3 regions of the Pseudoalteromonas sp. AS71 genome follow, and region 1 is predicted to be linked to each of the others. Evidence: predicted binding sites of a transcription regulator. Region 1 holds the regulator's gene; each other region holds the start of a gene.

Region 1 (10,711 bases):
AGCCTTTCTCTAATAATATATTTAAATTATCTACGTCTATTAAAGCACACATTTTTTCTTTTATAACACCAGCAAGCCATGGGCGCTTACTTTTATTTGTACGCCATTTTACATCTTCTTTACTCAATGTAATGTTATTTATCAACTTTTCAGCTAATAAGCCCCACTGGCTATCACCTAAGGTAATTAAATACTGATAATCTAAAGACGCTTCTAATTTATCATCATACTTTTCTGGCATTACCCACCGAGCAGTATCAACAACATTAAGCTTTTCTTCTCTATTGAGCATAACGCCTTTAAACCACTTTGGCTTACCAAACAAATGATTAACTTCACCTAATTGATGTATACCGCCTAATGCTTTTAAGGGTACAGCCAATGTTAAACCAGCAACTTCAAAAAATAATGCCTGAAATTCACCATCAAAATAGTCAGATTGGCTAGTGGTTACAATCTGTGGCTCTGGTTCTTCAATAGTCGTACTTATTGGCTCTATTACTTCATCATCAATGGCTTTATTAACTTTTCCGGCTTCAATAATCGGTTCAACTATTGGCTTAATTTCGGCATTAAGTAAATCTTGATCAAATATTTTTTCTGCCGCTTTTATCTGTTCTTTAGGTTTTAAATGAATATGTTCTTGCTGCGAGTCGTGCGGCATTTGCTCGAGTAATTTTGCAACTGGCTCAAGGCTATCTACAGGCTCGTCTTCACATAACAAAGCCCCTAGGTATTGTTTCATTACTTTTTCATTAGCAAATAATTGCTTACTCATTCATTAACCTTGTTCAATTAAATATTCTAGCAGTGCTTTATATGCGTATACACCACGCGAACGAGGGCAATACTCTACAGGCACTTTTTGCGCAAAGCTTGCATCTCTAAATTTAGTATCCACCGGTATTACACCTGGCCAGACTTTATCACCATACGTACTTTGCAGTGTTTTATATGCTTCTAACGATGCTTTAGTACGTTTATCATACATAGTAGGGATTATAGTATATTGATAATCTTTCGCTTGAGAGGTTTGCATTAATTCCATAGTGCGCATCATTCTATCAAGCCCTTTAAGTGCTAAAAACTCCGTTTGCACTGGCACTAAAATTCGCTCACTTGCTGCAAGCGCATTAACCATTAACACCCCTAAAACGGGAGGGCAATCTAAAATTGCATAATCGTAATGTTCACTGATTTTTGCAAGTGCTTTTTTTAGTATTAATCCCATTCCTGTTTTATTACCCATACTTCTATCAAGCGTGGCTATTGCCATTGTTGCGGGTAAAATATCCAGGTTTTCAAGCGTTGATGGACATAGAGCTTGAAGTATCTCTTCACTTTGCATGCTTGTGCCACGAGCAAAAATATCGTACACACTCACTTCTAAATCTTCTGAGTCAATGCCAAAGTAATAAGTGAGTGATGCATGAGGGTCTGTATCTATAAGCAACACACGCTTACCCTGCAAAGCTAAAATACCGGCAAGGCTCACTGCAGTTGTTGTTTTCCCAACACCACCTTTTTGATTTGCGACAGTCCAAATCTTCACATTACATCCTAATTACTGTTCATTGCGCGTTGTTATGCGAATACCACCATGAGGCAAACGAATTATTTTTATTGTATCGTCATCTGAAGGGAGCTCAATTTCAGGCTTTGCCACTACTGGTTTATTAACTTGTTCATCACCTTTAATGTCTTGTATTGGTGGTAAACCATACTTAGAAAGTGCAATAACAACTTTACGATTTTCTGCTCGCCCTTGTTCTGTATCGTTACTTACAAAAGGTGAATATTGACCATAACCTTCTATCGCCATTCTGGCAGAATTGATACCTAATGCTTCTAGTTCTACTAGGATAGACGTTGCTCTAGCAACCGAGAGTTCCCAATTTGAGCGAAATATCTCGTTGCGAATACTTTCATCATCAGTATAGCCACGCACCCTAATATAGTTATCTACTGGAGCAATAATATCTTTAACAATTTTGACGACTTGCTTTGCTCTCGAGTGTGCAACTGAGCTACCACTTGAAAATAACATACCAGAGCTGAGCTCTATAATCAGCCAATCTTGATTCAGCTCTAAGCTGGCTTCTCCGTCACGAATTTCATCAATAAGCGCTGACTGCAGCTTAGCAAGTAAGCTATCGAGTGGTTTTCCTAAATATTTCTGTTGTATGTTACTTGTATCACTTTGACCGTCGAGTAACTCTGGACCTTGTTCTTCTTTTAAAATACTTTCACCATAAAGAACTTCTTGTTCTGGGCTAACTCTATCTGTCAATATTCCATTACCATTGACGCCCTCACCTTGCTGGGAGTGCTGGCGGGCAGATTTATCAAAAACGTGTTCAAGGGAGTCTGACAATATTTGAAATTGTTCTTCTTTGTTAATCGCTATTGCATACAGCACCACGAAAAAAGCAAACATAATCGTCATGTAGTCGGCATACGATACAAGCCAACGTTCTGTATGCTGACTTTTAGTATCAGAGTGACGAAGTCGTCGGCGTAACATGTTATTCGTCCACTAAATTAGGACGCTCTACACGGTAGGCTTCAAGCTTTAATTCAATATTTACTGGGCTTTCGCCAACACTTATTGCAATCACGCCTTCGGCAAGCATTTCATGATAGAGCATTTTTTGCTCTACACGCTGTTTTAACTTATTTGCCATAGGTAAAAACAATAAATTAGCTAAACCAACACCATAAATTGTCGCAATAAATGCAGTAGCAACACCCGCACCAAGCATTTGCGGGTCGGTAATAAACGACATAGCCTGTATTAAACCAAGTACCGCACCTAAAATACCAATGGTAGGGCTGTAGCCTCCCATTGCTTCATAAACACGTGCGGCTTCAAGTAAACGATCACGCTCTAACAGTAAGTCAATTTCAAGAGTGTCACGTAGCTTTTGCTCTGAGCAACCATCTACAAGTAGACTTAAACCTTTTGCAGCATACGCATCTGGATGAGCTAGCGCCTCATTTTCAAGCGCTAAGTAACCTTCTTGACGCGCCTTATAAGACCATCGTTTAACTTGCTCTATTGCGTCTTCAATATCGTATTGTGGCGCAACAAAAACCCAAGAGCTCATATTTAGCATTTTCTTGAATGTACTGGCCGATGTTTGTAACATAACAGCGCCAAGCGTGCCGCCTAATACAATAATAAGCGCAGGGCCATTAAATAGTGCAGAAACAACGCCGCCTTCTAAAGAGTAACCTAGTCCTATTGCACCTAGTGCTACAAATAGTCCAAATATTGAGAGCTTATCCACAACCCACCTCTCTCTTTATACGCGCTGCAACATCATTCAGTGCTAAGCTTTCACTCGAAAGTCCCGCATTAGCGATAGCTTGAGGCATTCCATAAACAACACAGCTTTTCTCATCTTGCGCCCAAATAGTTGCACCTGTTTGTTTTAACATTCTTGCACCGTCACGTCCATCAGCGCCCATACCTGTTAAAACAATAGCAAGCACATCGCCTTGATACGTTTTTGCTGCACTGGCAAAAGTTACATCCACACTCGGTTTATAGCTTATTCTCTCACTATGATCTTCAAATACCCGCAGTGTTCTATTTGCGCCACGCCCTTCTACCATCATCTGCTGTCCGCCGGGTGCTAAATAAGCTGTCCCAGGCTGTAAACGGTCACCTTGTTGCGCTTCTTTCACTTTTATTTGGCACAGGCCATTTAAGCGTGCCGCAAATGCGGGTGTAAAAGCCGCAGGCATATGCTGAATAAGCAAAATAGGATGAGGAAAATTAGCTGGTAATTGAGTTAATATAGTTTGTAGTGCAACAGGACCACCTGTAGAAGTACCTATAGCCACAAGCTGGTATTGCTTTCCACTTGCTCGCATTGAGGCAATACTTGTACCTGACGGTGCTTTAGGTGCTGCTCTTTGAAAGCTTCTATCGGGTTGTTTTATCGAAGGCGTTAGTGTGCTTGTTCTTTGAGAAAGTGTACTTGTTGTTGGTTTGGCTGGAATTACTGACTTAGGTGGCGTTGCAGCTTTAAACGTTCGCGGTAAGCGTCTTCGCCCTATATCTTTCACTTTATTTTGCAAAAGCTTTATAGCGTCTTCATTATTGCGAGCGATGTCTTCAAATTTTTTCGGTAAGAAATCCATTGCTCCCGCATCTAGCGCATCAAACGTTGCTGTCGCGCCATCACGTGTTAAAGATGAAAACATTAAGATCGGCGTTGGATTACTCGCCATTATCTCTTTAACTGCGCTAATACCATCAAGCACAGGCATTTCTACATCCATAGTGATCATATCTGGACGTAGCTGAGCTGCCTTTTCAACAGCCTCTCTGCCATTAACAGCAAAGCCTATAACTTGTATGTCGCTGTCTTGCTCAAGAATTTCGCTTACTCTACGGCGAAAAAAGCTTGAATCATCAACAACTAAAACTTTAACGGCCATTTAGCTCTCTTATTAAATTTATGCGTAGGTATATATTAAATATATACCTACTTTATTATTAGCCTGCGTAATGTTTTAACATGTTTGGAACGTCTAAAATTAGTGCAATGCCACCATCTGAAGTAATTGTAGCACCTGCCATGCCTGGGGTACCTTGTAGTAACGCATCAAGTGGTTTAATGACAACTTCTTCTTGACCTATTAATGAGTCAACAACAAAACCAATTTGCTGAGTACCAATTTGCACGATAACGACGTGACCTTGTGATTTTCGCTTCGAACGATCTGACCCTTTAACTAACCAATGCTCGAGGTAAAATAACGGTATTGCCTTTTTACGCACAATAATTGTTAATTGCCCATCTACCACATTTGTTTTCGTTAAATCTAAGTTGAATATCTCACTAACACCAGCAAGTGGTAACGCAAATGTTTGTGCGCCAACAATGACCATTAAGGTTGGTAATATAGCTAAGGTAAGTGGTACTTTAATCTCTAAAATAGTACCGACGCCTAACTCAGATTGAATACTTACAGAACCGTTTAATTGGGTGATTTTAGTTTTCACCACATCCATTCCAACACCACGGCCTGAAATATCAGATATTTCTTCTTTTGTAGAAAAGCCGGGTGCAAAAATCAAGTTATATGCTTCAGTGTCAGAAAGTCGACTTGCTTGGTCGTGATCAAGCACACCTTTACTAATTGCTATTTTTTTCAGTTTTTCAGCATCCATACCTGCGCCATCATCTTTAATGGTAAGCAAGATATGGTCACCTTCTTGAGACGCTGATAAAGTAACATTACCTGTTCTCGGCTTTCCTGCAGCCTCACGAACAGCTGGCATTTCGATGCCATGGTCAACTGAGTTTCGAACTAAATGCACAAGAGGATCAGCAAGGGCTTCAACCAAGTTTTTATCTAAATCAGTTTCTTCACCTACAAGTTTTAGGTCAATATCTTTGTTTAAGCTGCGTGCTAAATCGCGAACCACGCGAGGGAAACGACCAAATACCTTTTTAATTGGTTGCATTCGCGTTTGCATAACCGCACCTTGAATATCAGCAGTCACCACATCTAAGTTAGAGATTGCTTTACCCATGGCTTCACTGTCTGAGTTAGTAGCTAAACTAACCAAACGGTTTCGTACCAGTACTAACTCACCAACCATATTCATAATTTGGTCAAGTCGTTTTGTGTCTACGCGAACTGTCGTCTCTGCTGCTGGCGGTGCTGATTTTTTAGGCGTTACTGGCGCTGCTTTAGCTACCGGTTTTTCTGCCGGTTTAGAAACGGGTACTTTTGCAGGTTCAGGTTTGCTTGCAGGCACACTCGCTTTTTCAGCTGGTTTAGCAGGAATATTTGGCTGTTTCACCGCAGGAACGCTTTCTGTTGATTTAGGTGCAGTACCTTTGCCATGAAGTTCATCAAGGAGTGCTTCAAACTCATCATCACTAATTTCATCACCTGATGAATTAGAAGTATTTGAGGCTGGTTTAGCTGCATCTACAGGCGCTTTAACTGCGTTATCTTGTTCAGGTGCTTCACTCGCAACCTCACCAAAACTGCCAACACCGTGTAACTCGTCTAATAAGCTGTCAAATTCATCATCAGTAATATCACCATTAAAATCACTACTACTTACTGCTGGCTTTTCAACTACAGGACTTTGACCTTTACCATGTAGTTCATCAAGCAAGTTTTCAAATTCGTCCTCAGTGATTTCATCTATCTCAGCGTCACTAACCGAAGGAGTTCCACTAAATAGTTCATCAAATGCAAACGGATCTTCATCATCAGCTATTGGCGTATCAGTTACTTCATTATGAGGCTGTTCAACTTCAGTTTGTGAAGAGACTCCATTAAGCTCATCTTCTGTTGGAGGTAAGCCCAAGATATGGAGGGTGTGAAGTAATTCAGGATCTGCAGGTTCTGGCTTATCCCTATTTTGAATAGTCGCGAACATTTCATTAATGGTGTCGAGCGCTTGTAAAATAACATCCATTAACTCTGAATTGACAGTTCGCACGCCTTGACGTAATAAATCAAATACGTTTTCAGCGCCATGGCAAGCATCAACAAGTTCTGTCATCGCTAAAAAGCCTGCTCCACCTTTTACAGTGTGAAAGCCTCTAAATATAGCGTTTAGTAACTCGGTATCTTCTGGATTATTTTCCAGTTCAACTAACTGTTCAGATAAAAGCTCTAGGATTTCTCCTGCCTCTACAAGAAAGTCTTGTAAAATATCTTCATCGACTTCAAACATGCAGTTACTCTCCTCTTAGAAGCCCAAACTTGATAAAAGATCATCGACTTCATCTTGATCAGATACAACATCATTACGCGATTCTTTATCAATAATAGGGCCTTCAGGACCTGCTAAAGTTTGTGTGGCAACTGGTTCTTTTATTTTTTGTTGTTCTACTTTATTCGCTGTGTTGTCACTATCATCTTGTTCAGCAAAAGCTGTTAAAAGATGAAGTAAGCTTTCTTCTACTTCTCTAACAAGTTCTATAACACGACGAATAACTTGACCCGTTAAGTCTTGATAATCTTGAGCCATTAGTACATTTGTCATTAAGCTTTGAAGCTCATCAGTTTTGTGATGAGAGTTATTCATAAACTTATCGATACTATGGCAAAGTTGTTTAAACTCACCAAGCTCAATCTCGCGACTCATTAAACGATCCCATGTCGGTTTGATATGAGATATTTCATCTGCCAGTTGTTGAGCTATAGGTAAACTAGCCTCAACAGCATCCATTGTTTTATTAGCCGCATTCTCTGTCATTTCTATGACATAATTAAGCCGCTTTTTAGCATCTGGAATAGCATCAGTCGTTATATTAGTTAAGCGAGTATCAAGCTCAAAGTTTTTAAGTGCTTCGTGCAGTTGACGAGTCAACTTCCCAACTTCAGCAAATAATTTAGACTGCTCTTGTGAAGCGGTCTCTAAAATCAACTCATTTGCTTTATCTTGCTCATCGTTTTCTAAAAAAATGACGAGTTGACGAGCTTGTTCTAACGTTATTTGAGGCGCAGCTGGTGCTGACATAAGCCTCTCCCCCATCATTAGCCTAAGCGTTCAAATACTTTTTCTAATTTAGTTTTTAATGTTCCAGCCGTAAACGGCTTAACAATATAACCATTAACGCCAGCTTGCGCTGCAGCTATTATTTGTTCTTTTTTAGCTTCTGCCGTTACCATCAATACAGGAATATGTTTTAACTTATCATCTGCACGAATTGCTCTTAAAAGGTCAATGCCTTGCATTCCAGGCATATTCCAATCTGTAACCACAAAATCAAATACTTGATTTTGTAACATAGGCAAAGCTGTAGACCCGTCATCAGCTTCTTGAACGTTAGTGAAACCTAAGTCACGTAATAGGTTTTTTATAATTCGTCTCATCGTTGAAAAATCATCAACTACAAGAATTTTCATGTTTTTATCCAAAACATCCCCCAGTGAGGTATTAACCTTAGTTTACTTACTACTAGTTTATCCAGTCATTGATTTTAGCTTTAAGCTTAATCATCGCCTGACCATGTATCTGACTTACACGCGATTCGCTTACATCGAGTATATGTCCTATTTCTTTTAAATTCATTTCATCGTTATAGTACAAAGAAAGTACCATTGCATCACGCTCTGGTAATGACTTTATTGCGCTTAGCAGAGACTCATTAAACCGGTCATTTTTAACATTATTAAAAGGTTTGTCTAGCGCTAAATCTTGGCCTACGGGAGTAATAACATCCTCATCGACACCAAGGTCTTCTATGCCTAATACTTTACTGGTATTAACATCATTTAAAATATGATGGTACTCATTGAGCGAAATTTCAAGTTTTTCAGCAACTTCTGTATCTGTTGGTTCGCGGTTCAGACTACTTTCGAGCCCAGTAATTGCTTCTGCAACTTGTCGGCTTTTACGGTGTACTGAACGAGGAGCCCAATCACCACGGCGCATTTCATCAAGCATAGCACCGCGAATACGAATACCAGCAAAGGTCTCAAAGCTTGCACCTTTTGTTGCATCAAAGTTTTTTGAAGCTTCTATTAAACCTATCATTCCTGATTGAATTAAATCATCAAGCTGAACGCTAGGTGGTAATCGAGCAATTAGATGACATGCCACTTTTTTTACAAGTGATGCATGTTTCTCAACAATCACATTTAAGTTTTGTGTTGATTGATATCCCATAGCTCTATTCACCAGTGTTGTCATAATTAGCCGTTTACTAGTTTCTCAATGAAAAACTCTAAATGCCCAGATGGTTGATTTGGTATTGGCCATTTAACTGCTTTTGTTGCCAGTGTTTTAAACGCAAGAGCGGCTGGCGAATTTGGAAAGAGTTCTACGATTACTTTTTGACGACGTGTTGCTTTGCGCATATTTTCGTCATAAGGAACCGTTGCGACTAGCTCCATTGATACATCTAAAAAGCGATCTGTTACTTTAGAAAGCTTTGCAAATAATTCGGTGCCTTCACGCATACTGCGGACCATATTGGCGACAATTTTAAACTTATAAACACCGTGCTCACGGCTTAATACTTTAATAAGTGCGTAAGCATCCGTTATTGATGTTGGTTCATCGCACACGACAACCATTACATCTTGTGCCGCGCGAGAAAAGCTCAGTACCATGTCTGAAATACCAGCGGCGGTATCTACAATTAAAATATCAAATTCGGTATTTAATTCGCTAAACGCACGAATTAGTCCAGCATGCTCAGATGGCGATAGCTCCACCATACTTTGCGAACCAGACGTAGCGGGTACAATTTTAATACCTGCTGGGCCTTCAACTAAAATTTCGTCAAGCTCACATTCACCAGACAAAACGTGTGATAAATTACGCTCTACACGTAAACCAAGCATTACATCACAGTTTGCTAAACCTAAGTCAGCATCCAGCACTAATACTCTGTTACCTTGTTGCCCTAGTGCAATAGCTGTATTTAGAGAAACATTTGTTTTCCCTACTCCACCCTTACCACCGGTTACAGCGATAACTTTTACGCCGTTGTTATTGTTTTGACTCATCTTGCGCAGGCCGCTTGCTTGATCTAATACTGTGTTAATCATACATCCCTACTGTACTTGGCGCCACTGCTTGGTGCCTTGAATGTTGTGCTTTTATTCTTTTTAGATATAATTGCTCAGCCTTTTTCACTAGTTTTTCAGCATTTGCAACACGAATATCTTCTGGTACTCGTTGACCGTTAGTAAGATACCCTATTGGAAGACGATTTTGAATCGCAATACTAATAATCTCACCCAAACTCAATGATTCATCTAACTTAGTGAAAATACAACCACTTAACTGTACTTTTTTAAAGTGACGTACTGTTTCTTGTAATACATTAATTTGTGCTGTCGCGCTTAGTACTAGGTAGCTGCGAATATCCACACGTTGGTTGCGCATTAACGTGTTTAACTGCTCAGTTAAACGTAAATCTCGTTGGCTCATACCTGCTGTATCAATTAATACTAGACGTTTATTTCGTAAATGATATAAAACTTCAGCTAATTCATTAGCATCTTTAACTTGTTTTACACCACAACCAATAATACGGCCATATGTTGCAAGTTGCTCATAGGCTCCAATTCTGTACGTATCAGTGGTTATTAACGCCACTTTATCAGCGCCATATTTTTGTGCGCCTAACGCTGCAAGCTTAGCCACAGTTGTTGTTTTACCTACACCGGTTGGACCTACTAATGCATATACACCACCTTGGCGAAGTATTTCATTATTGGTTGTTTGCATTTGATCTTCGACCATCGTTAACAATGCTTTCCAGCCTTGTTGACGAGACACATCATCAGGTACAAAACATGCCATTTGTTGTGCTACTTCTTTATCAATGCCCATACCGACTAAACGATCAACCATGCAAGCACGTGTTGGATCGCGACGCGCCATATCTTGCTGCATTAAACCCGATACTTGATGCTCTAATAACTGACGAATTGCGTTCATTTCTTCACGCATTGTTGTCATTTCTTCGCTTTCATTATTAGGTTTTTGCTGGCGAGCAGTTACTGGGCTGTCTAAATCATCAAAGTCGCTGTCTAAATCGTCAAAACCTAAGCTATCGGCTTGCGTATGAGGACGTGCAGGGGCTACATCATCACGTGCAAACATATTATTAGTAGGACGCGCTTTAGCTGCAGGTTCCTGGTAGTTATCTGTAGTATCAATACCTGATTGAGAAAACATTGACGCAAGCTCTGGGGAGCGAGGACGCGG
Region 2 (10,711 bases), on a different contig from region 1:
CAAAAGCTCGATCAGTGTTTGCATCGTAATCAACATCCCAAGGGCGAGCATCGTTTGCAAACGTAAGCGTCATTAATGGGCTTGCATCCCCTGTGGTGCAAGTTGAAAATATTGAAATGCTTGGAGTATCTGCATTATTTTCTGCAACTAAAATCATACCGCTATCAGAAGCCACATCAAGACCTTTAGGAGATATAAGGCCTGTATTCGAACCAGTAATAATGCTGTCTTGGTTCGTATTATAAGTTTGCCCATCTCTGTTTATTGCCACTTTATTTGAAATAACAATACCGCCAATTGAGGTTGTACTGTTATCGAACGTTGTATAACTATTACCCGCTTTATCAAAAGTTACACTTTCGATAGTTTGACTTGCATTATAGTTGCCAATTTCTGTGTTAAGTTGTGAACTTAATCGACTAATTTGCCCAGTTGTTTCACCTGCAGTGCCCGGATTACTACTTACAGCAACACCTAGCAGCGCCATATTAGCGGTATCACTATCTGAAATATCAGCCATCTCATTTTGTATACCCAGTTTAGTAATTGACTCAGGTTTAATTGTTGAGGTAACTAAATCAGGAGTGATATCGCCGCTCTCACCTGAAAATATATTGCTGAACACAAGAACAGCATCATTTGATTTTTCAGCTACACGTAAGTCACTACCTTCAAGGCTAATATCAACTGGGTTACCAAGCATTGTTGCTGGACCGGCAATACTTCGTGCAACGCTTACTAAGCCCTCTGCAGTTGAAGCATTATTAATTACAAATAACGAACCATCGGTTGCGTCTGAGGCACTCCCTACATCAGACAAAACAAGTTTATTAGTATTTGAGTCATAAACAATGCCGTGAATATTTACAGATATTTGCGTGCCATCATTATTACTTGGAGTAATTGTGCGGCTTGGCATTGCGGCAAATTCACCACCAACAAAATTATCATAAACGGCTACATCACCATTTGTTAGTGCTACATAAAGGCGGTCGTTAGATTCATCATAATCAACATCCCACGGCGCCGCTTCTGTAATAGTTGTGCCTAAAGGCGCTGCATCGCCCGCGGCTGTAGCGCCAAAAGTCGTTACTTGCATAGCGCCAAAGTCAGCAATAAAAACAAGGCCACTCTTTTGTGCTACAGCTATTCCTTTAGGGTTTACCAGTGTTGTGTTAGTACCTGTTATTTCGCGATCTGTATTAGCTGTATAGGTTGCGCCGTCACTACGATTTGCAAGCTGGCAAATAGTTTTAATACTGCCATTTTCGCTGTCGCTTGCTTGCAATAAATTACCTAAGCTATCAAATGCAACGCCTTCGTTAGCTGTTGTATTAAAGGTTTTTAGTTTAGAGGCGTTTTGGTTAATTAAATCGATAGTGCCTGTATTGCTCTCGCCATTGTTTGCCAAAATTAATGTGGCTGATGCAAAACCAGGGTTGCCATTTGTACCGTCGGTACCGTTTTGTCCATCGGTGCCTGCAATACCATCTACGCCGTTTTCACCATCGTCTGAGCTACAGCCTGTAATGCCGATTAATACTGCAAGTGTTAAAGCTGAAAAACTAAGCGTGTGTTTAAGTGTGTTTTTTTGTGTTGAATGAGTTGTTAAATTAGCTTTATTCATCATTTTTACCTTTTAAATATTCCATCAAATGTAGGTAAATAACGCGCTTGCTCATAAGGCATAGACTAAGCGGCACCGATTATTTACATGTTAACCTCATATCAATAACGGCTATAAAATGAAACTGGATGCAAAAAAGTTAAAATTAAAAACAAAAAAGGGAGCCTTGAGGCTCCTTTTTAATAAACTAAGTAAATAGCTTAAGCGATAAACGCCTTAATAGCGTTTAATATTCCTTGCTCGCCTAATCCCATTTCATCGTGCATTTCATCTTGCGTGCCGTGTTTAATAAACTCATCAGGAATACCTAAGTTAAGGATATTAATATCAGCTTTTTGCGTTGCCAAGTATTCATTAACTGCAGAGCCGGCACCGCCAGCAATCGCGTTATCTTCAAGCGTAACAAAGGTATCGTGGCTAGTAGCAAGCTCATTTAAAAGTGCAGTATCAAGTGGTTTAATAAAACGCATATTAACAAGCGTTGCATCTAATTCGTTAGCTGCAAGCTGGGCGTTTTCAAGTAATGTACCGAACGATAAAATGGCAATTTTACTGCCTTTCTTAATTGTATCTGCCTTACCTATTTCAAGCAGTTGCATGGTGCTGTCAATGTCTGCAGTACCTGCGCTACCTCGAGGGTAACGAACTGCAACAGGGCAGTTTTCTTTATAACCGGTGTATAGCATTTGGCGGCATTCGTTGGTGTCGCTTGGTGCCATAATTACCATATTTGGAATACAGCGCATAAAGCTTAAATCGTACGCACCTTGGTGAGTTTCACCATCGGCTCCAACAATACCAGCGCGGTCAATGGCAAATAATACAGGTAAGTTTTGCAGTGCAACATCATGTATTAATTGGTCATACGCACGTTGTAAAAAGCTCGAGTAAATAGCAACAACAGGTTTTAAACCTTCACAAGCAAAACCAGCTGCTAAAGTAACAGCATGCTGCTCTGCAATGGCCACATCAAAGTATTGATCTGGAAACTCTTTAGAAAAACGTACCATGCCAGAGCCTTCGCGCATTGCTGGCGTAATAGCCATTAACTTGCTGTCTTGCTTTGCCATGTCGCATAACCAATCGCCGAAAACTTTTGAAAAAGTAGCAGCGCTAGGTTTAGATTTAGGCAGGCTAGTTGTGCTCGGATCGAATTTTGGTACACCATGGTAGCCAATAGGATCGGCTTCAGCCGGTTTGTAGCCCTTACCTTTTTGCGTTTTTATATGTAAAAGCTGTGGGCCTTTTAAATTACGCATATTACGCAATGTATCTACAAGCATGTTTACATCGTGACCATCAATTGGGCCTATGTAATTTAGGCCTAATTCTTCAAAGAAGGTCCCCGGGATCATCATGCCCTTAATGTGCTCTTCCATTTTACTGGCAAGTTGCTTTACCGGAGGCACACCTGAGAGTAACTTTTTACTGCCTTCACGAATGTTAGTATAAAAGCTACCTGATAAAATTCGGGCAAAGTGATTTGTTAATGCGCCAACATTTTCTGAAATCGACATTTCGTTATCATTTAAAATAATAAGCATGTCTGATTTTACATCGCCTAAATGATTCATCGCTTCAAATGCCATGCCTGCGGTGATAGCTCCGTCACCAATAATGGCTACAGATTTTCGACCTTTGCCTTCTTTTTGGGCGGCAATAGACATACCTAAGGCAGCTGAAATAGAGGTGCTTGAATGACCTACGCTAAACGTATCGTATTGGCTTTCATCGCGAAAAGGAAAAGGGTGCAAACCGTCTTTTTGGCGAATAGTGTGCATTTGGTCGCGACGACCTGTAAGGATTTTATGTGGATAAGCTTGGTGACCCACATCCCAAACTAGGCGATCGTCTGGAGTGTTATAAACATAATGTAGCGCAACGGTTAGTTCAACCGTCCCTAAACCAGACGCTAGATGACCGCTACTTTGCGATACTGAGTTGAGTAAATAATCGCGCAGCTCATTGCTAAATGCAGGGAGTTTGTCTTGCGCTAAGTCACGCAATTGGGCTGGCTCGTCAACCAAATTAAGTAATGGATACTTGCTACTATCAAGTGTCATGGTTTTATATATATCCTTCGCTAACATTAATTCATTCAAAGCTTTTACGAATAATTAATGTTGAGTAATAATGTCAGTGCTAATTGCAATACGTATGAGCAAAAATTAGTGGTCACGCTCAATTAGGTAATTTGCTAGCGACGCAAGAAGTGTTGTGTCAGCATCTATATTTGCCAACGCTTCATGGGCTTGTTGTATTAAATTTTGCGCCTTTTCTTTAGCGCCTAGCATACCTAATAACGCCGGATATGTCGCTTTATTCGCGGCAATATCGGAGCCTTGTGGTTTACCTAAAGTAACCGTATCGCCTTCAACATCTAAAATGTCGTCGTGTACTTGAAACGCCAGCCCTATAGCATACCCAAAAATGCTTAAATTTTCTAAGGTTTGTTGATCTGCCTTTTCACTGCACAGTGCACCAAGTGTAATTGCACAATTAATTAAAGCTCCGGTTTTTAGCTTATGTATTCGCTCAAGCTCTTGTACGGTAATTACTTTATCTGTTGCTGCTATGTCAAGACCTTGTCCGCCTACCATGCCCTCAAGGCCTGATGCGTTGGCAAGCGTAGCAATCATTTTTACTTGTGTTTGCGACGAGCATGTAAATTTGTGATTCGCAATAAGCTCAAAGGCGAGTGTTTGTAGGGCATCACCGGCTAAAATTGCATTTGCCTCGCCAAATTCTATGTGGCAAGTAGGGCGGCCACGGCGTAAGTCGTCATCGTCCATAGCGGGCAAATCATCATGAACTAGCGAATAGCTATGGATACACTCAATTGCAGCTGCAAGTACATGTAAGTCTTGCTGGTTTGCACCGAGCATTTTACCTGTGGCATAAACTAAAAATGGACGTAATCTTTTACCGCCATTAAATAATCCATACTGGGTGGCGTTCTTGACTGTTTCTTCAGTATCGAGAGGCTGTTTAAAATGCTGTTGTAAGGTCGCTACTACATCTTTTTGAGCACGTTCGATATAATTATTTATGCTCACAGCTATTCCATATCATTATCAAAATTCGTAAGAACTGACTTTTCGCCATTCCCCATCAAAATTGATACTTTTTGTTCTGCTTGCTGTAATTTACCTGATGAAGCACTTGCTAATGCAATTCCACGCTCAAATTGCTTTAACGATTGCTCAAGCGATAAGTCACCTTGTTCCATGTCACTAACGATTGTAGATAATTCTTCTAGTGCTTGTTCGAAACTTAAGTTTTCAGGTTTTTTAGTCGCCATCTTTATTTCAGCTTACATAATAAATTTAGGGGTCAATTTTAGGGGGAATGCTAAACTAGGTCAAAGGATGATATTGGTTTTTTACCTTTATAACGTTAAATTATATTTCAAGTGTATTAATAAAGCCTTAATAGCGGTCTGTTAGTTTAATAAATCAATTGATAATTAGGTAGCCCTTATAACTTGATCTAAAATAGTGCTAAAGGCTGCTTTTTATGTTTATTTATAAAAATGGCTTAAGCAATTCAATATGTTGCCGATAAGCAGTTAATAATAAAAGTTTATGATAAGGCCATTAAGCATGAAACTTCTGGAGGAAATGTGGATTTAGCAACCATAATCGGGATCCTAGGCGCAATTGGCTTAATTGTCATGTCTATGTTTATGAGTAGTAGCGGTGAAATGGCTATGTTTGCCGATGCTCCTTCTAGTGTAATTGTATTTGGTGGTTCACTTTTCATTGTTTTATCAAATTTCACCATGTCGCAGTTTTTGGGGATAGGTAAAGTTGTTGCTAAAGCGTTTATGTTTAAAATTGAAACGCCAGAAGAACTTATTGAAAAAGCTGTAGAGCTTGCTGATTCAGCTCGTAAAGGAGGCTTTTTAGCACTCGAAGAAGCTGAAATCCCAAATCCATTTATGCGCAAAGGCGTCGACATGCTTGTTGATGGACATGATGCAGATGTAGTTCGCGCTACACTTCAAAAAGATATTTCTCTAACCACGACTCGCCATGAAATGGGCGCAGGTTTATTTAAGTCATTAGCCGATATAGCACCAGCAATGGGAATGATTGGCACCCTAATCGGCTTAGTTGCAATGTTATCTAACATGGATGACCCAAAAGCAATTGGCCCGGCAATGGCGGTAGCACTATTAACAACTTTATATGGCGCGTTTTTAGCTAATGTTGTAGCAATCCCAATTCAGGTAAAACTTGAACTGCGTAAAGACGAAGAAGCTATGAATCAACGTTTAATTTTAGATGCTATTTTAGGTATTCAAGATGGTCAAAATCCAAAAGTAATCGAAGGTATTTTGAAAAATTACTTAGCTGAATCTAAGCGCAAAGTAGATACCGAGGAGTAACTATGTCTGATCAAGAGTGCAAATGTCCACCACCAGGCTTACCTGCATGGATGGGAACTTTTGCCGATTTAATGTCATTATTAATGTGCTTCTTTGTACTCTTGCTTGCGTTTTCAGAAATGGATGTACTTAAATTTAAACAAATAGCAGGCTCAATGAAGTTTGCTTTTGGTGTACAGAATAAAATTGAAGTAAAAGATATCCCCAAAGGCACATCTGTTATTGCCATGGAGTTTACCCCAGGTAAACCAGAACCAACCCCAATAGAAACCATTCAGCAACAAACTGTAGAAATGACCCAGCAAATGCTTGAATTTCAAGCGGGTGATGAAAGCTCCGCTGGTGGTAGGCAAGAGCAGCGAGGAGATAAAAGAGGGGGGGAATCTCGTAGCACATCGCAAGAACAATCGTCAGAGCAAGCAACTTCAGCGGCCGATCAAGAGCAAACAAATGAGTTAGTTAAAAAAATAGCGCAACAACTCGAAAAGCAAATTATAGATGGTGCAATAGAGCTTGAATCTTTAGGGCAGCAAATTATTATTCGTATTCGTGAAAATGGTTCATTTCCCTCAGGGAGTGCGTTTTTACAACCTAAGTTTAAACCTATTATTCAAGATATTGGTGTGCTGTTAAAGGATGTACCTGGTGAAATTACTGTTTCGGGACATACCGACGATTTTCAGGTTTCAAATGAGTTATATATTAATAATTGGGACTTATCGTCAAAGCGTGCTGTAGCAGTAGCAAGCGAACTGCAAACAGTGCAAGGGTTTGATAAAAATCGGATGATGGTAGTAGGGCGCGCTGATACTCGTCCACTTGTTCCAAACGATTCAAATGAAGATCGCCGAAGAAACCGTCGAGTAGAAATATCAATCCTGCAAGGTAAGGCTAAAGAGTCTGCTCCTATTGATGTGCGCTAAGTTATTGCTTGTGTTATATTTCACTATGTTTGTTTTAATTTAAGGTACTTAATTGCCTTAAGTATCTTGGCAATTTCATCATTTTAGCTTACAGTACATTTCCTTAACATATGTAATGGAGTGCCTGTGAAAATAATCAATAAATATTGCGACATGCCGGGTAATGGTGATGGTAGTGATGACGATAAAAAAACAAAATAGGGCAGAGTATTTTGCCTGAATGGTTTTTATATATTGTTAGTATTTTAAGCAAAAGCTGGGTTTTAATGCTAAGTCCGGCTATTTTTATATTTTTTGTATTTAAAGATCGCCTAGCCTTTCGATTTGTATTACTTACCGCAGCTTTTTTCCTCTTTGGTAACCTAACTGCTTCAAGCCTACGAGCGTTTGATGACATTTATATTTATCGTTATTTAGTTTGGGCGATCACAGATATTATTTGGATGGCACTTATAGCTTACTGGGGTATAAAGGATAAAGTTTATTTATGGCAATGTGTTATTGGGCAACTAGTTGTTATTGGCGCACCTATATTACAACTATTCCGATTAGTTGATCGCCATTTGTGGGATTTAGCTTACAGTACCGTTATTTATCAGACCCTAATGCCATTTATCAATATTGCCACGGTGGTTGTATGCTATTTACCTTTAATTATCCTTTTCACTAAGCAAGGTAGTGTAAGGTCAAAAATAGAAAACTCCCCACCTTCAAAATAGCTGTGCTAAACTACTGTTTATATAAACAGTGAGTGAGCGACTCCCATGAAACTCTACATTGCAGAAAAACCATCACTAGGCAGAGCAATTGCTGATGCCTTACCAAAACCACATAAAAAACATGATGGTTATATAGAAGTCGCTAATGGCGATTGTGTATCGTGGTGTATTGGGCATTTGCTAGAACAAGCAGAACCCGATGACTATGATGAGCGCTTTAAAAAATGGCAGTTTGAACACTTACCTATAATACCTGAACAGTGGAAGTTAAAAGCCAAAACCAAAACTCGCAAACAGCTCACTGTTTTAAAAAAATTAATTAAACAGGCCTCGCAACTTATTCACGCTGGCGATCCAGACCGTGAAGGCCAGCTACTAGTCGATCAAGTAATAGAAGAAGCCAAAATAAGTCAGGCTAAAAAGCAGAGTACGCAACGTTTACTCATTAGTGATTTAAATTTGTCCGCAGTAAAAAAATCACTGGGTACTATGCGTTCTAATCGAGATTTTATTCCGTTAAGTGTATCTGCTTTAGCGCGCTCCCGTGCTGATTGGCTATTTGGTATGAATTTAACGCGTGCATATACGTTAGCAGGGCAAAAAGCAGGGTTTGGTAATGTACTTTCGGTAGGGCGAGTACAAACCCCTATTTTAGGTCTTGTTGTTAATAGAGATAACGAAATAGCACACTTTGTGTCTAAGCCTTTTTACGATGTATTAGCGCATTTGCTTACTGCAGATAAACAACCTTTCGCTGCTAAGTGGATCCCTAGTAAAGCATGTGAGCCACACCAAGATGAAGAAGGGCGAATACTTAATAAAGCACTTGCAGAAAATGTTGCATCACGTATTACAAAGCAAAATGCTGAGCTTACGGCACTTGAGCAAAAACAAAAAAAGCAGAGTGCACCGTTGGCATATAACTTATCTGCTCTACAAATAGATGCAGCTAAAGCATTTGGTATGCCTGCTCAAAAAGTGTTGGATATTTGCCAAATACTTTACGAACGTCATAAATTAATAACTTACCCGCGTTCAGATAATCGTTATTTACCCAAAGATCACCATCAAGAAGCTTCTGCTATTTTTAAGGCAATAATTGCTAATGGTGGGCAAAGTAGTGAATTAGTAAATGGGGCTGATGTAAAAAAGCGTAGTAAATGTTTTAACGATTCAAAAGTGGCTGCGCATCATGCCATTGTGCCAACGACTAAACAGTTAAAGTCAGTGAGTTTGAGCGGTGACGAAGCGAAGGTATATCAATTAATAAGCCGCCATTACTTAATTCAGTTTTATCCCGACTATATATATAACGAAACTAAAGCAGAGATAACAATTGCTGGCGGATTATTTAAAGCAAATGCAAAACAAGATGTAAGCTTAGGCTTTAAGGTATTAATGGGTAAGTCTGAATTAAAAGATGAAGCTACGTTACCTCCTTTAACAAAAGGTATGTCTCTTTTTTGTGAGCAAGGCGAAGTAGTCGAAAAGCATACATCACCCCCTGCTTATTTTACCGATGCTACATTATTGGCTGCGATGACGGGCATTAGCCGTTACGTTAAAGATCCACAAATTAAAAAAGTATTAAAAGACACAGATGGTTTAGGTACGGAGGCAACACGTGCGGGAATAATTGAGTTGCTATTTAAACGGCGTTTTTTAAAGCGTGAAGGTAAGTCAATTAGAGCGACCGAAACAGGGCTTGCACTTATTAGCGTATTACCGCAAGGTTTAGCGAGTCCTGATTTAACCGCAAAGTGGGAATCGAGTTTAGGTGATATTGCGCAGCAAGTAATGAGTTATCAGCAATTTTTGCAACCGTTACTGGCTGATCTAAATGGGTTTGTACAATTAGCAGCAAACTGTGATAACAATGCATTTGCAAGGTTGCCAAAAACCTCACCTAAAAAACGTTTTGCTAAACGAGGTGGAAAAGCGACCTTTAAAAAGTCGAGTTATAAAAAAAGCTCTGTTGCTAGTTAGCAACAGAGCTTTTTTATTAAACCATATTACTTAACCTGAACTCTGTTTGAGATAGATTTATTATCCAGAATTCAGGTTATTTATTAAATAAAGCAACAGCAGCGTTACTCATTGCTTTTATTCCAGTAGGAATAGCAACTTTATAATCTGGTGCAAATTTACTAGAGTGTAGAGAAGGGAGTACCTCAGCTGTTTTTATTGAATCTGCATATTGTGCTTGGTTTACGCCTCCTAGCCAAAAGAGGGTGATAGGGATATTTTCATCGGTGCGCCCGTATAGGCCAAAATCTTCACCCGCCATTACAGCTTGTGTTTCAAGTACATTAGTATCGCCAATTGCGCTGGCAATAGAATTTCTAACAATGTCTGTTTGTGCAGGGTTATTATAAGTAGATGGAATCGATTCATCTTCATGTACATATACTACAGGGTAGTTTGATTCATCCAATCCAGCGCTTTGTGCTATCCCAGCTGTAATACGTTTGATAGCAGCTATTTGAGCGCTTCTTACATCGGGGTTATAGCTTCTAAGAGTGAGTTGTAGTTTTACTTCATCCGAAATCACATTATGTTTTGAACCACCATGAATAGACCCCACTGTAATAACAGAAGGCTCAAGCGGTGAAAGCTCTCGGCTTGTGATTGTTTGCAAAGCAAGTACAGTGCGTGCAGCTATAACCACTGGGTCTATAGTTGTATGCGGATAAGCACCATGACCACCTTTACCTTTAATTGTAATATCGACAGAATCTACACTTGCCATCGTGTATTCATTTTTCATTGATACCTTACCAGCGGGGACGCTAGCGCTTACATGTAAAGCAATTATATGATCAGGTTTTGCAAATTTACTAAATAGTCCTTCGCTTAACATCGCTTTAGCACCCCCACCTACTTCTTCTGCAGGCTGTGCAACCATCATTAATGTACCTTGCCACTGTTTTTTATGAGCAATTAACTGCTCTGCAGTTCCAATAAAAGAGCTCATGTGGATATCGTGGCCACAGCCGTGCATTACACCTACTTTTGCACCGTGCTCATCTATTACTTTGACTTTTGAGGCATA
Region 3 (10,711 bases), on a different contig from region 1:
ACGTTAAATCAACGCCCATTACTACATCTCCTTGAGGCGATAAATTAACTGTTATATTTTGAGTGTTTTTTAGCTGCTTGCGTTGTTTATATTCATCATCAATTACTGCTTTATACTGCCCCGGTTTAAGGTCTGTAAATAAATAATAGCCATCATATGCTGCTTGAGTTTGTGCAACTTGATCCCCTTTTTCATTCAACAGCGCTATATTTGCAAAGGGTTGGATCTGTGTTGTATCACCTTTTTGTTGATAAACAACTCCCTCCACTTCACTTGCATTATTTAATGCAAAATCCATATACTCTACAAAACCAGCCCTTGGGGTAATAGAAAAACCCTCGTTAGCTGATATTAAAAACGGATCTTCAAAACTATTTCTATCAAGTATTATATCTGTTGTACGATTTGCTGGCATTGAAGTTAATAGCGCAACGCCGTGTTCGTCTGTAATTGCTTGACGATAATTGTGAACGCCTTTTACTTTTACGCCGGCAACGCCGTGCTCATCATCATCCATAATACCGTTATTATTTTGATCTAAGAATACGCGTAACATTAAGCTACCCGTGTTAGTTAAGCTGCGCTTAGAGACAAAATATGTATTGTGTTCAACATCAAAACCTAAGCTAAAACGGCTATAAATACCGAGCCGCCAATCATCGTTACTGTTGTAGTTTAAGTTACTCGTTAAACTAAACTTGTCGCTTTGCCAATTGAGCCCTAATTCGGCCGATTGAATATTATTACGAAGTGAATCAATTAAAGTCAGTTCGGCTTGTAAATCTCGGCCCAAGTTGCGGCTAAACTCAGCCTCGTAACTAACAAGCTCACTTACTGGCGATATACTATAATCTATACCAAACCTTGTGTAGGTTCTCCCAAAGCGCTTTTGAAAACGTGTTGTTCCAAAAGTACTCTTAGAGCTATCGTCTTGTTGCCACAGCAATTGGTTACTTAGTGCAAACCCTGAGTATGAGTAGTTGAACTGGTTACGTACTTGCTTAAAACGCCCTCTAGTATCACTCTCGTCATATAGGATGTTATTTTGATAAGAAAGGCGTCCATAGGTATTATTCATTAGCCCACCAGCTAAATTTATTTGGTAGCTATTAAAATCTTGCTGCTGTTCGTCGGTACGATTTGTAGCGCTAAAAAGTAGTGATTGTTCGGCAATTTGAGTTCGGGCTGTAAATTCAAATTCTTGTTCATTATTATTATTTTTTTCAATATTCGCATTTAATAATAATCGGTCAAATAAGCTTATGTTGGTGCCAAATGCATACTTAAGTAGATCGTCATCTGTGTTTTTTTGACCTGATGCAGCAGTGTATACAGATATATTATCTGTAAGCCCTTGCTCATATCTACCCGCAACTTGCCAACCCTGCCCCTGCGAGCTTGAAACATTGTTATTTAGTAATTGCTTGCCTTGTTCAGTAACCGACAATTCATAGTTACCCTGTCCCTGCTTAAGTTGATTTCCGTCCACAAAGTAATAATCACTTTTACGCTCAACTTGACCTTGAGGCCCATAAAAAATAAGCTCAAAATTATTAGCTCCGAATAATAGGTTTATATTATCAAAAATATAACGCCCATCTGCGAGGCTAAGCTGCTGGTCTATTAATATTTCATTACGATACAGCTCTACATCCCAACCTGGCTGTATAGCACCGCTTAAGTTAATTTGATTATTGACTATTTTTCTATTGGTTACATTATTAGAAACTTTAACACCACGGGCATACTGACTACTGTAGCTATTACCAACTTGCGTGGCGATAACATCACCAAAAGATATTTCAGTAGGCATGAAGCCGTTTTTTATTTCTTTGTCTAAGTTTTGCTTTGTAAACGTTAACCTAGAGTTGGTAAGTAAGTCAGTACTTCGTCCAGACAAAAAATACTCTGCAGATAAATACGCAAAGTCTTGAGTGCCTAAAAGTGAATAGTTCGTAGAATGTCTATCATCGCTCGCGGTAAAATTTAGTTGTAAGTCGGCAACCGGAGAAGATAGCGCTTTATATGGGCTAGCTTTCCATGGCAGCGTAGGTGGCGATCTTTTGTTAGGTGATTTAAGGTTGCGCGACTGTCTGTATCTTTGTTGTTCAACCGGTAAGGGGCTCTCTGAGCTTATAAGTAATTCTAAATCTGGGTAATCAATATTAAACTCTAGATTTAAAGCATTATGTAAACTTTGAATATCTACATAAATATCATCTTCAATGGTAATTTGATTTTTTGCTAATAAGTAGCTCTGTGTAGGACTAGTAAATACAGCGGGTGTAACCGCTGCATTTAGAGAAAGAGGTTGTTGATTTGATCCAACACCTTGAGCAATTCGATTGCTAGCATCAACATTCATTGCAAATTGTAGAATATCAAATAAGTCGCTTAAACTAACTTGTACACTTTGCTCGCTTTTAATTGCTGCAACTTCACCTAAGTAGTATGAGTTTAAATAAAGCGAAAGTATTAATAACTCGCCTGTGGCGATACGCTGTTGCTGATTTTCTTTGTTTTTATAATCAATTACTTCAACGGGCTTAGTTAGCTTTAGTTCAATTGCGCGTAGTGTTGTTAAAGCATCCCCTACGGAAGAATTGGGATTAGCTATTACACTATTACTAAGCAAACTACTTATGCTTAGTAATAGTGCATACAATAAATTATTTCGCGTCATTCACTGTTAAAACATTAAGTAATTGTGAAGTTAAAGGCAGGGTGTATTGTGCAAATGTAAGGTCTTTATATTCTTGACTGCCTTCATATTTAAAAATAACTTTTCCTGCTTTATCTAAATTTTTGTCACTAAATAAACTAAGGGTTACAAATGCATTATCCACTTCTGGATAAATACTTAAATTACCAATTTCTGCAATTTTAACTTGATCGTTATTGCTATCAACAAAGTAAGCACTCAATTTACCGTAGCTACTAAACTTACCTTCTCGTTTTATATTCAATAAAAACTGAGGACGTTGATTGCTTTCATTTAGCACTAGCTTAGCTTGCTCTATGGCAACTTCTGGCTGTTTCATGTCTTTACGTAACAAAATAGGAATGCTGTAGCTCATAATCATATTAACTTTTATTGAGCTTGTTTTATTAGTATTTTCACTAGGCAATGCTTGAAATAGAAGATGAGAGCGGTACTCACCAGAAGCTAGGCCTTTAGGTTTACGTATTGCTATTTTTACTGTTTGTTTTTCACCTGGTGCTAAACGCATTTGTTTTGGTGACAAACGTGCCATTGAACTTAAACTTTCGCTTGTAGCCTCTGCCAACTGTATGTAGCCACCGCTAGGTTGCGCTTGCTTCTCACTCCATAAAACACGATATGTTTGATATTCATCCCCCGTATTAATTACGGTAACTTTAGCGGTTCGTTGACGTTCATCAAAACTAATACGGGTTGGAGAGATAAGTAAATTTGCGTATGCATTTTTTGCTAAAATACATACACTCAGTGCGAGCAGCACTACAACTTTATAAAGCATGTTTTTCCTTTAGTAATCAATCGTAATTTCTAATTGGGTGTCAGTAATAAAACTACCATCTAAGTAACTTTGGCTAGTCCCTGTCGTTATTAGACGGCCACCTACTTTGAGTAAAAGTTCTCCAAACTCATCGCTAGTTTGCGTTCTTGGTAAATCCACTAATACAACCGAAAACTTGGCACTATTAGCTCCAAGTACTTCACTTTGCAATGTAGAATCACTCGTTTTGTTAAACGATATTTGAGTAAGGGGAGGTAAATCGGTAAATAAAAGTTCTGCGGGATTCCCCTCAGTTAATACGTAAATATTACCAAATGTGGTTGTTTCACCTTCATGGCTAATGGTTATAGAACTTAAAGTATTATTTTGAGGGATTACTAAAGTGCCAAAATTAAGCGCTTCTTGTTGTATGCTTGCGCTATAGGCTTGCTCGCTAAACATTAACGAAAGCCAAGCAGAAACATACAAAAAGCGCATTGTTTGTTTAAACACTAATTAATATGACACTTCAATATTAAAGCTACCAGAATACTCACCATCAGGGTAATCCACACTTGATGCGTTTGATGAAGTAGAAAGAGTCGCGCCTATATTAAATGATACAGCGCCATCAACACCAGCTTGTAGGTTAGGAGTACCCTGCGTATAAAGCGCTCCTGCATTTGTTCCGCTCGTTATAAAGTAAGTCCAAGCATCTACAGTAAAATCAGGTTCATTTAAGCCTTGGCCAGCTAAGGGGAGTATTAAAGTATTTACTGGGTCGCTAATGGTTAAAATAGAGTTTGGTACTACATCTGACACACTAAAAGCACCCGCTTCACCACCTTCAATTATTGAGATACTCGCAGCGTTACCAGTTGGATTCTCTTTTGAAGTAACAGGGCTCGCAGCTGGATCAGGATTAACTGTCAACGTTGCTTGTTCGGCGCCTAATGGATCTGAAATAGCACGAATAGTACCAAAATTTAAATCGTTATCTTTTGTGAGTATTACAGCATTTTGTACTGTTACTTTCGCTTCAAATGACTCTGTAGCAGCATAAGTGCTAAACGAGCTGACCACGGTGGCTACAGCTAATGCAGATAAATAAAACTTCATGCTAAATCCTTATAAGAAAATGGGCTTTATCAAATATTTGCCCAACTATAGTTAGTATCGACTATTAGTACAAATACTTTAATACTATATAAGTTTAAAAAGCCTAATTTATTAATTATATTGGTTTTCCGACAAAAGCAGCAATATTACATACTTGATCAAGCTGATTAGCTAAATAACAAAACGCACTTACTTGAGCATCGTTTTTAAATGGACCTACACGTAATCCATACAAAGTCATATTATTATTTTTACGTTCAAACATAGTAAAATTAAATTGAGTAAATGCACTGGGGTATAATTGCTTAAGCCTTTCGACTCTTGCTTTAACAAGCTCTGGCTTTAAATACCAACCAAGCTGTGCTCCAATTTTAGTTTCATCTGTTAAGGTGAGTTCTGAATTTTGTAAGTTTGGTGTTTTTACTTCGGGAGTGTTATTTAGTGCCGTCGGTTCCAAATTCTGTGAAGGCTGATTACCATAGGTGATATCGGTTTTACTTTGCATGAGTAAAGGAGGGTTTTCAGTTAATTCACTTTGAGACGATAACGCCATAATTAACAGCTGTAAATCATCTTCCATAGCAGTTAAACGACCAATGCTTTCTTGCTGTAAGTGCCACTGCAAAACATACTCTTTTACTTGTTTATCAGTTATTAAAGAATGCTGCACGCTCTCATTATTTACAGTTGCGCTGCTACATCCATATAAATAAAAAGATAAGAATAAAACTGATATTAAATGACAAGACTTAAAATACCGCATTGCAAAAGCACTCTACTAACCAAGATAATAAATCAAAGCAAATTTTGCGCCACTTTACACGCTTTAAGTTAAAGCTTTACAGGTTTATCTGTGTAGTTACTTACTATGCAATCGAGTTTATACAGCTTGAATACGGCACAGTCTGCTTTTGCATTTTTAAAATTTTGGTAAGAGCCAAGTTTCAGCCTGTAAAACATTTTGTTGTTTATTTTGGCGGTTTCTACGTTAGTCAATATTTTGTCTCTAAACAACGGTGCTGCTTTAGTATTTAGCTCTTGCCATGCTTTAGCCACACCTTGCTCTGAGTCAACCGAAGCGACTTGCAAAGCAAATACATGCTTAGGCTTATTTAATTTTACAGTTTGTTTTTTATTACTGTAGTTTTGTTTAACTTGTTGGCGTGACTTAACATTACGTGTGTTTCGTGGTGAACGTACAGACTTGCTGCTATACCCTTGATTAGACTGCGCTATTGCTTTGCTGTTTATAATATCAATATGATTTACGAGATAAGTTATTTCTTTTTCTAACCTTAAAATTCGCTCTATGCCTTCACGAGCTTGTTGCCACTGCATTGCGGCATCTTTTAGCTGAGCAAGTTCAAGGGCTGTAATTGATACGTAGTCAGGCGAGTTACTTTGAGGCTGTTCATCAATAGTTTTTATTTCAGGCGTAACGCTGCATGCTGTGCCAAATAAAAGCATTAGCAAGCTGAGTAAAAACCCAATGTTATTTTTTTTATATATAAACATATATTTGCTGTCCTGAAAGCAGTGTTCTTACACTACATTTCAGTTAAACATTCTCACAAGAAAGCGTTTAACTTTATTTAAGCTGTGAGCTATAAAACTTAGCTCTTCGCATGCTTGTCAGTGTTTCGTAAAACACAACGTTGCATACTCCACCCCTTCCTTGAGAGCATTATTTAATACAAATTCAATGCCAATTAACACAAACTTTACAACATAAATAACAATATGTCTGTAATGACCTAAAAACTTTTATTTTAGAGAGCCTCACTTTCTAATTCTAGGGCCTGTTGACCTTTCAGGATTAAAATTTGTTCAATCTAGAGGCTATTTAATCGCGGCGCGAGGTTTGTAACCTAGTGGGCTCGATAACTGCTCCTGCGTTATTCTAATGGCTTACATCCATGTAAGAATAAGTAAAAACCGAGTAACAAAGAGTAAATTGCCCCTAGGCAGAACCCTTCGGGCAGCGCATGTTTGGCATTTATGCTACGTTATCGCCTATTTATGGGGAATAACCACACTTCATAGGCTCTGCCTTGCCTAAATACCAAACAGCCTGCTGTAAATTTAACCTCGAAAGATAAACAGACTCTAACAAAACTCATAAAAAAGGCGCCGATATAGGCGCCTTTCATGTTTTACGTTAACTGTTAAATCAGCTTTTTAATAAATGATTTTAATTCATCGGCAAATTCATCGCGACGAAGTGCAAACTCAATCGTTGCTTTTAAGTAACCAATTTTACTTCCACAATCGTGGCTACGGCCTTTTATTGCGTATGCATCTACTTTTTCGTGTTCCATTAACATCGCAATTGCGTCAGTTAATTGAATTTCGTCGCCTGCACCTTGCGGCGTTTTTGCAAGTAACGGCCAGATATTTTCGCTTAATACGTATCGACCCACTACAGCTAAGTTTGATGGCGCTTCATCTACTGGCGGCTTTTCTACCATATTAAGAATTGGCGAGCTTTCACCTTGCCTTAAGTCAACATCACCTAAATCAACCACACCAAACTGGTTCACTTGTGCCATTGGTACTGGTTCTACCATAATTTGGCTGTGCTTATTTTTCTCAAAGTTAGCGATCATTTCTGCTAAGTTATCTTTTTTAAGATCGCTCTCTACATCGTCGATAATTACATCTGGTAAAATAACTACAAACGGTTCGTTACCAATAATAGGCGCTGCACAACTAATAGCATGGCCTAAGCCTTTTGCTTCACCTTGGCGTACGTGAATAATGGTTACGTCTTTAGGGCAGATTGCTTGCACTTCGGCAAGTAATTGCCGCTTAACACGCTTTTCTAAAGTAGCTTCTAGTTCAAAGCTCGTATCGAAGTGATTTTCGATTGAATTTTTACTTGAGTGCGTTACTAACACTATTTCTTTAATTCCTGCAGCAACGGCTTCGTTTACTACATATTGAATTAAAGGACGGTCTACCACTGGAAGCATTTCTTTAGGAATTGCTTTAGTGGCTGGTAACATACGAGTACCAAGGCCCGCTACTGGGATCACTGCTTTCATTTTATGTTTTCCTTAATCTTTTATTATACTGAAAATGGATATTGAATCGCTTCATGGCATTGATAGCCTGTTACTTCAAAGTCGTCTCGTGTTACCCACGTTTCTATGTCTTCTAATGATTTAATTTTTGGATTAATTTTTAACTGAGGTGACGCAAATGGCTCACGCGTTAACTGCACATCTCGCATCAGTTCAAGTTGGTTTTCGTAAATATGTGCATTAGCAATTTTATGGTACGCCTTACCCGCTTTGTGGCCGGTAATTTGAGCCACTAACGCAAGCAACACAAAACACTGAATTTGATTGAAATTAAGGCCAAGCGGTACATCACAGCTTCGCTGGTATGACGTTAAGTATAGCGTATCGCCAAGTAGTGAAAAAGTGTGCGTATGCATACACGGGCGCAAACAACCAAGCTCAAACTCACCTGGATTATAAAACGTGATTATTTCACCACGGTCATCAATGCCATTTTTTAAGTTATTAATAACTTTGGAAAGCTGATCAAGCGTTGAGCCATCTGGTCGTTGCCAACCACGGCCTTGTACGCCGTAAACACGGCCCATATCGTCCTCGCCTTTACGGTGAGGATTATTAAGCCATGCATTGTTATCGTTTGCGTTAGCATCCCACGTTTTACAGCCAATCTCACGAAACTGCTCAGCGCTGTCGTAACCACGTAAATATCCTAGTAACTCAGCAATAGCTGCTTTGTAGTAACTTTTGCGCGTCGTGATCATCGGAAACTTATTATTAGCCACATCGTATTCTAAATCGGCATTAATAACGGTTAAACAACGTGTACCTGTACGTTTGTTTTCGACCCACTGACCTTCGTCAACAATACGCTGACATAATTTTAAATATTGTTTCATGCTTTTCTTATTATGCCTTAGCTGGTGTAACGTGTTGTGGTTGCTTATATGCCCAAATTAATAAGCCTAAACCACCCACTATCATTGGAAGTGAAAGTATTTGTCCCATTGAAATAAAGTCGGCAAATAAACCGAGTTGTGCATCGGGTTGGCGGAAATATTCAATACAGAATCTAAACACGCCGTAACCTAATAAAAATACACCGGCTACACTCCCTGCTGGACGTGGTTTTTTAATAAACCATTGCAGGATTAAAAACAGCACTAAGCCTTCAAAAAATGCTTCGTATAATTGCGATGGGTGACGCGCAAGCGGACCGCCCGTTGGAAATACCATTGCCCATGGCACATCGGTAACTCGGCCCCATAACTCACCGTTTATAAAGTTACCAATACGTCCAGCTAAAAGTCCTACAGGAACGAGTGGTGCAACAAAGTCGCCCACTTGAAGCAGTGACTTTTTACGCGTCCACGAAAAAATTGCGACGGCGGTTATAACGCCAAGTGTGCCACCATGGAACGACATACCGCCCTGATCTATTCTAAATAAATACAGTGGGTTTTCTATAAAATAACTAAACTGGTAAAACAATACGTAGCCAATACGCCCGCCTAGTATTACCCCTAACATGCCGTAAAACAGTAAATCGCTTACTTGGTCTTTAGTCCAACCCGAATTTGGCTTTGACGCTTGACGATTAGCAAACCACATCGCAAATGCAAAACCTATTAAGTACATTAAGCCATACCAACGTACGCTTAGCGGTCCAACAGAAAAAATAATTGGATCAATTTGAGGAAACTCAAGTGCCATAAAAAATAAACCTTTAGCTAAAAACCATTTTAATTGCGATAACTACAAGCAGCACCGCGAAAACTTTCTTAATTGTATTAACAGGTAAATAGTGAGTTGCTTTGGCGCCAATAGGCGCAACAAACCACGAGGTAATAACAATCCCAAATAATGCAGGTAAGTAAACAAACCCGGCAAAACCATGCTCTAAATCGGTAACATGCCAGCCTGCGCTGATGTAACCAATAGAGCCAAATAATGCAATAACAATTCCGCACGCTGCCGCACAGCCAATTGCTTTTTTTATATCAACCGAAAAATAATTAAGCATAGGTACTATTAAAGCTCCTCCGCCAATCCCTATTAAACCTGATAATCCGCCCATTATTGCAGAAACGCCCCCTAAAATAGGACCTGCCGGCAACGGTTTTTCTGACATCTGTTTATTACGCGCGGAGAGCACCATTCTTGCTGCAATAAATACAACGCTTATAGCAAACACTGTACGTAATATTTGTTCAGGGATTAAACTTGCTGCAAAGCCACTAACAAGTGCGCCTAAAGCCACACCCGACATAACCCATGGTGCAATTGCCCAAGGCACGTTATCATTTTTATGATGAGCCAGCGCTGAAGACGTTGAAGTAAATAAAATAGAAGCGAGTGAGGTTGCAATAGCAATTACTAATACATGATCAGCCGACGTTACATTAAATGAGAGTAGCAGAGTGCTTAGTACTGGAACGATAATTAAACCGCCGCCAATGCCTAGTAATCCAGCTAAAAACCCAACAATACAGCCTAGTAGTGCGCAGCTTGCGACTAACAAACCTAAGTCATACATAGTAATCTCAAATACCTTTTTAAGGTTTATATATTAAAGGATTATAAAACTAATAGCATCTGTGTATTGCAATTAATTAGGCGTACGAGCTTATTTTGGGGTGTAAAACAAATCACCTAATTTATGCTCTAGCATAAAGCTTCGCGTTAAACGTAGTACTTGTTTGGCTGTGGATTGCGCTAAACATTCACTTAGTAGTTGTTCCATGTCACTGACATTTAAACGCCTAAGTACCCACTTCACTTTATTGAGCGATGATAAGTTCATACTAAGGCGTCTGTAACCCATGGCAATAAGTAAAATAGCCCCTTCAGGATCGCCGCCTAGTTCACCACACAAACTAAATGGCAGTTCATATTGCTCACATTCGTGCGCCACTTTATTTAGTACTCTTAGTACACCTGGGTGATAAGGGTTAAAAAGTTCGGCTACACGTGCGTTAGCTCTATCTACTGCTAATAAATACTGTGTTAAATCGTTACTGCCTACTGAGCAAAAATCGACTTTTTTTGACCACTCAGGAAGCATAAATACACTTGAAGGTACTTCCAGCATTA

The links. Region 1 encodes FliA, which starts transcription of late flagellar genes. Its sites were predicted from a motif close to CTAAAGNTNNNNNNNNNNNNGCCGATA; they were not measured.
Region 2: a site for FliA is predicted at 5,164-5,190, ahead of pomA (flagellar motor protein PomA). Genes of this name have one in related genera too.
Region 3: a site for FliA is predicted at 4,654-4,680, ahead of WNY98_RS01740 (DUF4402 domain-containing protein). Genes of this name have one in related genera too.

Annotation. Positions count from the first base shown of each region.
Region 1 covers NZ_JBBMQZ010000015.1:70,272-80,982, forward strand. The annotation lists gene WNY98_RS12605 (chemotaxis protein CheW) at 1-778, opposite strand, end outside; gene WNY98_RS12610 (ParA family protein) at 782-1,552, opposite strand; gene WNY98_RS12615 (flagellar motor protein MotB) at 1,565-2,524, opposite strand; gene WNY98_RS12620 (flagellar motor protein) at 2,526-3,290, opposite strand; gene WNY98_RS12625 (chemotaxis response regulator protein-glutamate methylesterase) at 3,283-4,449, opposite strand; gene WNY98_RS12630 (chemotaxis protein CheA) at 4,508-6,715, opposite strand; gene WNY98_RS12635 (protein phosphatase CheZ) at 6,731-7,504, opposite strand; gene cheY (chemotaxis response regulator CheY) at 7,522-7,905, opposite strand; gene WNY98_RS12645 (RNA polymerase sigma factor FliA) at 7,946-8,656, opposite strand; gene WNY98_RS12650 (MinD/ParA family protein) at 8,683-9,543, opposite strand; gene flhF (flagellar biosynthesis protein FlhF) at 9,536-10,711, opposite strand, start outside.
Region 2 covers NZ_JBBMQZ010000023.1:2,279-12,989, reverse strand. The annotation lists gene WNY98_RS16505 (hypothetical protein) at 1-1,627, opposite strand, end outside; gene dxs (1-deoxy-D-xylulose-5-phosphate synthase) at 1,828-3,690, opposite strand; gene ispA ((2E,6E)-farnesyl diphosphate synthase) at 3,796-4,683, opposite strand; gene WNY98_RS16490 (exodeoxyribonuclease VII small subunit) at 4,686-4,928, opposite strand; gene pomA (flagellar motor protein PomA) at 5,250-6,017, shown strand; gene WNY98_RS16480 (flagellar motor protein MotB) at 6,020-6,940, shown strand; gene WNY98_RS16475 (hypothetical protein) at 7,153-7,659, shown strand; gene WNY98_RS16470 (DNA topoisomerase III) at 7,705-9,645, shown strand; gene WNY98_RS16465 (amidohydrolase) at 9,722-10,711, opposite strand, start outside.
Region 3 covers NZ_JBBMQZ010000001.1:350,567-361,277, reverse strand. The annotation lists gene WNY98_RS01755 (hypothetical protein) at 1-2,635, opposite strand, end outside; gene WNY98_RS01750 (fimbria/pilus periplasmic chaperone) at 2,670-3,500, opposite strand; gene WNY98_RS01745 (DUF4402 domain-containing protein) at 3,510-3,992, opposite strand; gene WNY98_RS01740 (DUF4402 domain-containing protein) at 3,996-4,598, opposite strand; gene WNY98_RS01735 (SPOR domain-containing protein) at 4,714-5,268, opposite strand; gene WNY98_RS01730 (SPOR domain-containing protein) at 5,430-6,113, opposite strand; gene galU (UTP--glucose-1-phosphate uridylyltransferase GalU) at 6,764-7,642, opposite strand; gene WNY98_RS01720 (thymidylate synthase) at 7,666-8,517, opposite strand; gene lgt (prolipoprotein diacylglyceryl transferase) at 8,528-9,331, opposite strand; gene WNY98_RS01710 (sulfite exporter TauE/SafE family protein) at 9,345-10,154, opposite strand; gene ptsP (phosphoenolpyruvate--protein phosphotransferase) at 10,245-10,711, opposite strand, start outside.